Regions from separate parts of the Aquitalea pelogenes genome, predicted to be linked through region 1. Evidence: predicted binding sites of a transcription regulator. Region 1 holds the regulator's gene; the other holds the start of a gene.
What was found. The regulator sigma-54, encoded in region 1, starts transcription at its own class of promoters, with help from an activator protein. The targets are predictions, from matches to a motif close to CTGGCACGCTTCATGCTT.
Positions count from the first base shown of each region.

Region 2: the regulator sigma-54 is predicted to act here: its motif matches at 2,698-2,715, upstream of ACE3SE_RS17240 (circularly permuted type 2 ATP-grasp protein).

Region 1 is NZ_JAYSDA010000009.1:54,587-59,927, forward strand. Features, by position in the region: gene lptC (LPS export ABC transporter periplasmic protein LptC) at 1-223, shown strand, start outside; gene lptA (lipopolysaccharide transport periplasmic protein LptA) at 213-764, shown strand; gene lptB (LPS export ABC transporter ATP-binding protein) at 761-1,492, shown strand; gene ACE3SE_RS09420 (RNA polymerase factor sigma-54) at 1,496-2,920, shown strand; gene hpf (ribosome hibernation-promoting factor, HPF/YfiA family) at 2,992-3,318, shown strand; gene ptsN (PTS IIA-like nitrogen regulatory protein PtsN) at 3,440-3,904, shown strand; gene hprK (HPr(Ser) kinase/phosphatase) at 3,897-4,853, shown strand; gene rapZ (RNase adapter RapZ) at 4,834-5,341, shown strand, end outside.
Region 2 is NZ_JAYSDA010000025.1:31,686-37,026, forward strand. Features, by position in the region: gene ACE3SE_RS17230 (transglutaminase family protein) at 1-253, opposite strand, end outside; gene ACE3SE_RS17235 (alpha-E domain-containing protein) at 291-1,223, opposite strand; gene ACE3SE_RS17240 (circularly permuted type 2 ATP-grasp protein) at 1,217-2,662, opposite strand; gene ACE3SE_RS17245 (roadblock/LC7 domain-containing protein) at 3,022-3,384, opposite strand; gene ACE3SE_RS17250 (peptidase M23) at 3,434-4,069, opposite strand; gene ACE3SE_RS17255 (GTP-binding protein) at 4,069-4,611, opposite strand; gene ACE3SE_RS17260 (hypothetical protein) at 4,630-5,341, opposite strand, start outside.

The sequences.
Region 1 (5,341 bases):
CAAGAAAGTCACGCTGATCCAGCCGGCCACCGCCACACAACAGGAAACCCGCGTAGTCAGCAGCAATATGCGCATTGACACCGTCAAGCACATTGCCCGCGCCGACACCCTCACGCACTTCTACTATGGCAAGTCCAGCGGCAGTGCCGTGGGCTTCATTTACGAGCAGCAGGCTGGTCAGTTACAGCTGCTGTCCAACGCAAAGGCCACTTATGAAAAATAACTGCCGCCGCTTCATCCGGCTGGCCTGGCTGGCCCTCGGCCTGTGCGCCATCCAGACCGCCCATGCCGAAAAGGCCGACCGGGACAAGCCCATCGAAATCAGTGCCGACCGGGGCAACCTCGACCAGCTCAAGGGCGTCACGGTATGGCAAGGCAATGTCGTCATCATCCAGGGCACACTCAAGCTCAATGCCGACCGCGCCACGGTCACCCAGGACAAACAGGGTAACCAGACCATGCAGGCCACCGGACGCCAGGTCAACTTCCGCCAGAAAATGGACGGCAAGAACGAATGGATCGAAGGCCAGGCCAACCAGCTGGACTACAACACCGTCACCCACGTTGCCGTGCTCACCGGCAATGCCCGCGTCAAGCGCGGCAGTGACCTGGTCATCGGCAATGTCATTACCTACAACACCGAAACCGAAATGTATGAAGTCAGCAGCGGTGCCAGCAGCAACGGCGGCCGCGTGACTGCCATCATCCAGCCCAGGCCCAGAGACAACAGCCCTGCCAAGAAAACTGACGGAAGCACTCCATGAGCGGCCCCAGCATCCTGAAAGTGGAGCGCCTGAAAAAGCGCTTCAAAAAACGTACGGTGGTAAAGGACGTCGCCCTGCAGATCCAGAGCGGGGAAGTGGTCGGCCTGCTTGGTCCCAACGGTGCCGGCAAGACCACCAGCTTTTACATGATCGTCGGACTGATCGGTGCCGATGAAGGCGAAATCACGCTGGATGGCAACAGTATCACCCACCTGCCCATTCATCAGCGCGCCCGCCTGGGGCTAGGCTATTTGCCGCAGGAAGCTTCCATTTTCCGCAAGATGACAGTGGAAGAAAACATCACGGCGGTGCTGGAAATTGCCGGTTACAAGGGCGACAAACTGGAGCAGGAACTCAGCCTGTTGCTCGACGACCTCAATATCGCCCACCTGCGCGAAAGCAATGCGCTGGCACTGTCCGGTGGCGAGCGCCGCCGGGTGGAAATTGCCCGCGTACTGGCCACCCGCCCGCGCTTCATCCTGCTGGACGAACCGTTTGCCGGTGTAGACCCGATTGCCGTCATCGACATCCAGAAAATCATCACCTTCCTGCAACAGCGTGGCATTGGCGTATTGATTACCGACCACAATGTGCGTGAAACCCTGCGCATCTGCGATCGCGCCTACATCATCAGTGATGGTTCGGTACTGGCTTCCGGCGAGCCGGAAGAACTGGTCAACAACGAGAAAGTGCGCCAGGTTTACCTGGGCGAGCACTTCCACCTGTAAGCCATGAAACAGTCACTACAGCTGCGGGTCTCCCAGCAACTCACCCTCACGCCGCAACTGCAACAGTCCATCAAGCTGTTGCAGCTGTCCACGCTCGACCTGCAGGCAGAAGTCGAACGCTTCTTGCTGGACAACCCCATGCTGGAACGCGGCGATGAGCCGCCCTCGCATGACAGCAGCCCGGCAGAAACGCCGGCTGCCCAGGAAGAATCCACCAGCACGGCGTCGGACAGCAGCGATGGTGACAACAGCCAGGACGCCAGCAATGGCGAACTCACCGACTGGGGCAGTGGCAGCCGCCGCAACGACGGGGACGATGAATTTGACCCCATGCTCAACGTACCCTGCCCGGTCAGCCTGCGCGAACACCTGCTGGCGCAGCTGGGTGAACTGACCCTGCCCACCCGCGACCAGGCCATTGTCCAGCTGCTGATCGAAGAACTGGACGACAACGGTTTCCTGACTACCGATCTGGAAGAACTGGCCAGCAACCTGCCGCTGGAACTGGAACTGGAAACCGATGAACTGATGGTCGGGCTGCGCCTGTTACAGCAATTCGACCCTCCCGGCATTGCCGCGCGTAACCTGGCCGAGTCGCTTGGCCTGCAACTGGCCCGTTTGCCCGCCAACGAGCCCGGCCATGCACTGGCACGCCAGATTGTGGCCGAGCACCTGACGCTGCTGGGCAACCGCGACTACACCCGGCTGAAGCGCATTCTGGGCGTGGATGACGAAGCCATCCGCCAGGCACAGCAACTGATCGCCCGGCTGACCCCTCACCCGGCGTCCGGTTTCGGCGGCGAAGACGTGCACTATGTCATCCCGGATGTGACCGTGCGCAAACGGCGTGGTCACTGGGTAGCCGAACTCAATAACGGCGCGGTACCGCGCTTGCGCGTCAACCAGCTGTATGCCCAGATGCTGTCGGAAAACCGCGCTGGCGCAGGCGAACTGACTGGCCGACTGCAAGAAGCAAAATGGCTGGTCAAGAACATCCAGCAACGATTTGACACCATTCTGAAAGTGTCAGAAGCTATAGTCGAAAGACAGCAAGCGTTCTTTGAACACGGTGAAGTCGCCATGCGGCCGCTTATCCTGCGGGACATCGCAGACGAACTTGGCCTGCATGAATCGACCGTATCACGCGTCACCACGCAGAAATACCTGCTTTGCCCTCGTGGTCTGTTCGAGCTGAAGTATTTCTTTGGCAGTGCACTGGAAACCGACAGCGGCGGCGAATGCTCGGCAACGGCCATCAAGGCGCATATCCGCCGCATGATAGACGGTGAAAACCCGGCCAAGCCACTTTCGGACAGCGCCATTGCCGACGAACTGGGCAAGCAAGGGATTCAGGTTGCAAGACGCACCGTTGCGAAGTATCGTGAAGCTATGCAGATACCGCCGGTCAATCTGCGCAAGGCATTGTGATTCACGCCTTGAAGTATATCCGCTCGCCCGGCCGACCCGACCGGGCAGTCAACACAAGAAGGAGTTAGGGTATGAACCTCAAAGTAACCGGTCTCCACCTCGAAGTAACCCCGGCCATCCGCGAATTCGTGGAAACCAAGCTGGAACGCATCACCCGCCATGTCGATCACGTGATTGACGTTGCTGTCACCCTGTCGGTAGACAAGCTGGTGCACAAGGCGGAAGTGAATGTTCACCTCTCCGGCAAGGATATCCATGTAGAGGCCACCGACTCCGACATGTACGCTGCCATCGACGCGCTGATGGACAAGCTCGATCGCCAAGTACTCAAGCACAAGGAAAAACAAAGCGAACACCGTGCAACAAGCCCACAGGTTCAACAGGAAGCCAGCTTGTAAACATTAAGTATTCGATGCGGGAACCCGGCGGGTTCCCGTTTTTATTTGCTCGGAGCCTTTTTCATTTTGATGAAGGCAACGTAGAATTGGCCAGTTTCTGTAGCCGCGTGCAACCATTCCTATGAGCCTGATTGGCAAAATCCTGACACAGGATCACATCCTCCCGGACCTGGATGTCGCCAGCAAGAAGCGCGTCTTCGAGCAGGTGGGCCTCCTTATCGAAAACACCCACGGCATCGCCCGCAGTGAAATTTTCGACTGCTTGTTTGCCCGGGAAAAACTGGGCTCTACCGGCCTTGGCCAAGGGGTGGCCATTCCGCATGGCCGTGCCAGAGGGCTCAAGGAAGCGGCGGGCGTGTTCATTCGCCTGAAGAACCCGATTCCTTTCGATGCGCCGGATGGCAAGCCGGTACAAAGCCTGTTTGTCCTGCTGGTGCCGGAACAGGCAACCGACCTGCACTTGCAGGTACTCTCGGAACTGGCACAGCTGTTCTCCAGCAAACAGCTGCGTGAACAACTGCTCAGCGCAAGCTCGCGTGCCGATCTGTACCAGCTGCTCACCGGATGGAATACCAACCATGCCTAGCATTACCGTGCGCCGGTTGTATCAGGACAACCAGCAAAAGCTCAACCTGACCTGGGTTGCAGGAACCGGCGGCGCGGACAGCCCCATCGGCAACGACGAACAACGCCCCACCCTGGCCCTGGTCGGCCACCTGAATTTCATTCACCCCAACCGGGTGCAAGTGCTGGGTCTGGCCGAGGTGGACTACCTCAACCGGCTGGAACAATCCGCCGCCAAGACCGCGCTGGACCAACTGTTCCACAAAACCATGTCGGTGGTGATGGTGGCCAATGGCCAGCCAGTGCCCAAACTGCTGCGCGACTACTGCCACACCCACAATGTGCCGCTGATGAGCACGCCGCTGGAAAGCCCCTACCTGATGGATGTGCTGCGCATCTATCTGGCGCGCGCACTGGCGGTTTCCACCGTGTTGCATGGCGTGTTTCTGGATGTACTGGAAATCGGCGTGCTGATCATGGGCGATTCGGCCATGGGCAAGAGCGAACTGGCACTGGAGCTGATTTCCCGTGGTCACGGCATGGTGGCCGATGATGCGGTGGAACTGTACCGCATCGGCCCGGAAACCCTGGAAGGCCGTTGCCCGCCGCTGCTGCGCGATTTTCTGGAAGTGCGCGGCCTGGGCATCCTGAATATCCGTACCATTTTTGGCGAAACCGCCGTGCGGCCCAAAAAGGTGCTAAAACTGATTATTCACCTGGTCAAGGCCAACGACCAGGCGATGCAAGCCTTGGACCGGCTGAATATCCAGTCGGAAACCCAGGACATCATTGGCGTGACGGTGCGCAAGGTAGTGCTGCCGGTGGCGGCGGGTCGCAACCTTGCGGTGCTGGTTGAAGCGGCTGTGCGCAACTACATCCTGCAACTGCGCGGCATCGACAGTACCCGAGAGTTCATCGAACGCCATACCAACTTCCTCAGAGATCAGGAAAATGCGCCTGATATTGATTAGCGGCCTGTCCGGTTCCGGTAAATCCATCGCCCTGCGCGCACTGGAGGACTCCGGCTTTTACTGTGTGGACAACCTGCCAGCCACCATGCTGCATGAAGCCATGTCGCTTTATGCCGATTATGGCTACCAGCAGATTGCCATCAGCGTGGACACCCGCTCCAGCCCTTCGCTGGGCGCACTGCCTGCCGAGGTGGACAAGCTGCGTCAGCAAGGCGTGGATGTACGCTTGCTGTTTCTCGAGGCCAAGCCGGAAACCCTGGTCAAGCGCTTTTCCGAAACCCGCCGCCGGCACCCGCTGTCGGGTAGCGGCTCCACGGTGGAGGAATGTATCCAGCTGGAGCAGGAACTGCTGGCCAGCGTGCAGGAAATGGGTATTCGCATAGACACCAGCGAGTTGTCTGCCAATGCCTTGAAAACGGCCATCAAGCAACTGGTGGAAGCAGACAGCAGCCGGCTCACCATCATTTTCGAATCCTTCGGCTTCAAGC
Region 2 (5,341 bases), on a different contig from region 1:
GCGCGGTGTCGTCGGTTTCCACTGTGCCGCTCACCTTGATGCGGATTTCCTGGTGCGGGTAGTCCAGGGTGAGGACGTGCAGGATATTGCCGTAGCTGTCGGTGCTGCGGTGCGCGGCCACCGGCAGCTCCAGCTGCCAGTCCAGAATCTGCAGGCCATTGCCGCCTTGCGGTGTCAGGCGCAGGTATTGGGTGCTGTGACGTACCGGGCTGTCGTAGCGATACAGTGTTTCATGGCTGATGGCGAGTCTCATGGCTATCCCTTTCTGTATGATGCGGACCGGTCTGCGCTCAGGCAGCTTCCAGATAACTGTGGTGGATGGTGTTGCCCAGCAGGATGATGTCGTCGATCAGGCTGTCCAGTGTCTGTTCCAGCCCGTCGGCAAAGATGTCCTCGATACTGCTGTAGGTCAGCCGCGCCTGGATTTCACTGGCGCGCCGCCGTGCACTGCGGCCTGCATGGCCTTCAATGCGGCCCAGCACCTTGTTGATTTCGCCAAAGCAGGCGCGCAGGCTGCGCGGCATGTCGTGGCGCAGGATCAGCAGTTCGGCCACCCGCTCCGGGGTGATGCTGTCGCGGTAGATGTCGCGATAGGCCTCGAAGCCGGACACCGAACGCAGCAGTGCCGCCCACTGGTAGTAGTCGAGGATGTTTTCTGCTTCCGGCTCGTTGTCACTGATCTGCTTGGTCTTCACGTTCAGGATGCGCGCGGTGTTGTCGGCGCGTTCGATGAAGGTGCCCAGGCGGGAAAAGTGGAAGGTGTCGTTGCGCAACATGGTGCCGTAACCCGCGCCACGGAACAGGTGCGAGCGTTCGCGTACCCATTCCAGAAAGGCCGATGCGCTGCGGGTATCCAGACCGCGGGCATGCCATTCACGCATTTCCAGCCAGGTGCCGTTCACCTGCTCCCACATCTCGGTGGTGATTTTCACCCGCACCACATGGGCGTTTTCCCGCGCATTGCGCATGCAGTTGTAAATGCTGCCCGGGTTCTCGCTGTCCAGTGCCAGATAGTGCAGCACGGCTTGCGGCGTGGGCGTGTGGTGACGGCGCAGAAAATCCGCCGTGCTGCCGGTGACATCCAGCGGTACCAGCAAGTCGTCTTGCGAGGACGCATGCAATAGCGACATCTGCAAGCTGACATCCAGCAAGCGCGCGGTGTTTTCGGCGCGTTCCATATTGCGTGCCATCCAGTACAGGCACCCTGCCATTCGGCTCAGCATGTGATGTCCTCCTTCAGGATCCAGGTATCTTTGGTGCCGCCGCCTTGCGACGAATTGACCACCAGTGAGCCTTCACGTAGTGCCACGCGGGTGAGGCCGCCGGCCACCAGCTGCACTTTCTTGCCCGACAACACAAAGGGGCGCAGGTCGATATGGCGCGGTGCAATGCCGGATTCGACAAAAGTAGGGCAGGTGGACAGGGACAGCGTGGGCTGGGCAATGAAGTTGGCCGGGTCTTCCAGGATGCGCAGGCGGTAGGCTTCGATTTCCGCCTGGGTGGAGGCCGGGCCAACCAGCATGCCGTAGCCGCCAGCGCCGTGGACTTCCTTCACTACCAGCTCGGACAGGTGATCCAGCACGTAGGCCAGGTCGTCCGGCTTGCGCAATTGCCAGGTGGGCACATTGTGCAGGATGGGTTCCTCGCCAAGATAGAAGCGGATCATGTCCGGTACATAAGGGTAGATGGACTTGTCGTCCGCCACGCCGGTGCCCACGGCATTGCATACGGTGACGCGACCTTCGCGATACACCGACATCAGGCCCGGCACGCCCAGCATGGAGCCGGGGTTGAAGGCCAGCGGGTCCAGATAGGCATCGTCCAGCCGGCGGTAAATCACGTCCACCCGCTGCGGGCCGGAGGTGGTGCGCATGTAGACATAACCGTTCTTGACGAACAGGTCCTGCCCCTCTACCAGTTCCACCCCCATCTGGCTGGCCAGGAAGGCGTGCTCGAAATAGGCGCTGTTGTACTGGCCGGGGGTGAGTACCACCACCGTGGGGTTGTCCACCTCGGCCGGCGAAACCGAGCGCAAGGTGTCCAGCAACATATTGGGGTAGTGCTCGACCGGGGTGATGTCGTGGCTGGCAAACAGCTCGGGGAACAGCCGCATCATCATCTTGCGGTTTTCCAGCATGTAGCTCACGCCGGATGGTGTGCGCAGATTGTCCTCCAGCACATAAAAACCACCGTCGTTGTGGCGGATGATGTCCACCCCGGCAATGTGGGCGTATACCTGACGTGGCAGGTCTATGCCCTGCATGGCCAGCTGGTAGCCCGCATTGGTGAGGATCTGCTCGGGCGGGATGATGCCGGCCTTGAGGATGTCCTGGTCGTGATAGATGTCGTGCAAGAAGCGGTTGAGCGCCGTTACCCGCTGGATGCAGCCTGCTTCCAGGGTTTTCCATTCGCTGGCAGAAATGATGCGCGGAATGGTGTCAAACGGGATCAGCCGTTCCGAGCCGCTTTCGTCGCCGTATACGGCAAAGGTGATGCCCACGCGGCGAAACAGGGTGTCAGCCTCGCTTTGCTTGTCGCGCAGCCAGGCCAGAGGCGCCTGGTTCAGCCAGTTGGCAAAACGCTGGTAGGACGGGCGGGTATCTTGTCCGGGCATCAGCATTTCGTCGTAGTGGGTGTGGTCTAGCGGTGTAATCCGGTGCATCGCGCATTCCCCCTTGTTGGCTTGTAAAGGGAGTAAGGCAATAAGCGTGCCCAGAAATGCCGGGCAACCGTCATTTTGACCGTGACCCAGGCAGGGCGCAGGTCTGAAGCAGGTAAAACGCTGGGCGGGCAGATGGGAGAATATGGCGCTGACCGCAGTTCTTCAGCGCGGTATTGAAAATTGATTGATTAATGCTGCTGTAAAAAATACAGAAAGATGGCGGTGCTGCACCTTAATGACACACGGGTGCAAACTGTGGTGCAGGCTGTGGCTGAGAATGGTGCAGGGCGGTAGAGTCCGGGCGGGCGATGCCGGGGCAGGCGGGCGTGAAGGCCACCTGCCACCGGTTGCCGGTGTGATCAGAGGATTTCGGCAATATTGCGCGCGGCGCGTTTGGCATCGAGGAAAATCAGGCCCAGCTTGGCTTCACGCCGGGCAATCACGGTGAGTACGGCATCCTTGCCAGCGTAACTCATCAGGATGTAGCCGTTGTCACCCTTCACCATCACTTGTTCCAGTTCGCCACGTGCCAGTTCCTTGGCGGTGCGCTCACCCAGTGACAGCATGGCGGCGGCCATGGCGCCCACCCGGTCTTCATCCACATCCTGTGGCAGCAGGGCGGCCATGGTCAGGCCGTCGGACGAGATGATGGCCGAGGCTTCGATATCGGCCGAGGCACCGTTGAGGTCACTCAGGATGGATTTGAGCATTTGTTCACGCATGGTTTTCTCCAGGGGGTATTCGGTGGCCCGTGTCGGGGCGGGTGCTTGTTCAGGCGTAACGACGGCTGAGCAACTCGATCAGCGTCACGAAGTGTTCGTCTTGCAATTGCGGCGTACCGCCGATGACCAGCACGAATGACTGCTGGCCCACATGCAAGGGGAAAAAGCCCAGTTCGCTATGACCGGCCGGGTTGCTGACGGCCCAGGCCAGGCTGTGGATGTTGAGATTGTTTTTCAGCAGCAAGCCATGACGGCGGTTGAGCGACATGATGTCGCCGGCCAGCGCAGCTATTTCCTCGGCCGACTCGTGGTGAAAACCGGCGGTGGCGTAGTACAGGCCATTGTCGTCAGCCAGCAGCGCCCGGCCGGTATCGGACAGCGCCGCCAGCAGGGTGGGCAGCTGGCTTTCCAGATTCACCGCCAGCGTGGGGCGCGGCTCGGTGGTGCCGTGGACAAAATCCAGTCTTTGCAGGCGATACAGGGTTTCCAGCCCGCGTTCCAGATTGTTGTCATGCCATTCGGCCAGCAATTCGGTGGTGAGCGGAACCGCATGGCCCAGGCGCAGGATATGGGTGAGCAGCACGCGCGCGGCATCCTGGTCCGGGCTGGATACCGCATAGTAGGCGCCGGCCGGACTGGTGATCGGATACAGCGCATCCTTGAGCGAGAGGTGGTCTGACATCATCAGCTTTCCAGCCCGGGGTCGATGGAGAACAGCAAGGCCAGCACCAGCTTTTTGACGTCCTCCCGGGAGCGGGCGTCAATTTCGAAAATGGGCGGGCGCATATCGAATTTTTCCAGCAGCGCGGCATAGGTTTCGATGCTGGGGGTGGCGCGCACATCGGTCTTGGTGACGCCAATCACCAGCGGTGCCACCTTGAGCATGTCGCGGAAGGCGTTCAGGAAAAACTGTAAATCCTTCACCGGATTGGCGCGGGTATTGTCCAGCAGCAGGATCAGCCCGATACCGCCATGGCTGAGGATGTCCCACATGAAGTCAAAGCGTTCCTGACCCGGCGTACCGTACAGATGCACCTTGGTGGCCTCGTCCAGCATCAGTACCCCGTAGTCCAGTGCCACGGTGGTGGTGTCCTTGCGGTTGAGTGTCATGTCGGATGCACGGGCATCGGTGGTGACCGGCGCAATATCGCTGATGGCAGCAATGGCGGTGGTTTTGCCAGCGCCTACCGGGCCGGCAAAGATGATTTTGTTATCGTAAGCTCGCATGGATAAGGGGTTTCCTGGTTACAGGCCAATGACTTTTTTCAGCAGGCGTGACAGCAGGCTGCCACTGCCTGGTGCGGTCTGGATGCTGGCCGGGGCTGCATCCGCCGGAGATACGGCGGCAGCGGCTTCCTTGCGTGGCGGTGGGCGCACCGGTTCGGTGCTCATTACCTGCAAGGTGGTGTTGCGATTCGGCAGATCCAGGATGCCTATGCCATAGGCGGCTGCCAGATAGTTGAACAGATGCTCCGGCGGCACTTTCAGCAAGCGGGTGATCAGCTTGAGATTCACCGGGGTACGCGTCAGAAAGGCGGTGATGCGCATGGCTTCCGGAATGGGGGCCAGCCGCGTCAGATTGGGCCAGTAGCGCAGACGGATGGGGGTGTCGGCGGAAATGCCACGCATCAGCCGCCCCTGACAGGTCCAGATGGCGAGCTGCCAGGCCAGGGTTTGCGGGCGGATTTCCTCGGCCCTGGCGGGGACGGTGCTGTCGTTCCAGGCTTGGTGGTCCACTTCCTGGCTGGTGTGGGCGCATAGCGCTTGCAGGCTATCCAGCGGCTGCAGCAGCCAGGCCTTGTCCTGGGCTGCTTGCACAATCAGCACCGGCACCTCACGCACGCGTACCACCGCATTGCTGCGCTGGCGCAACAGGCGTGCCACCAGGCCGAACAAGCCGGCATGCGGGTCGAAGCGGGCATAACTGATGATGTGCGGCTCGGCCTGGGTTGCAGGC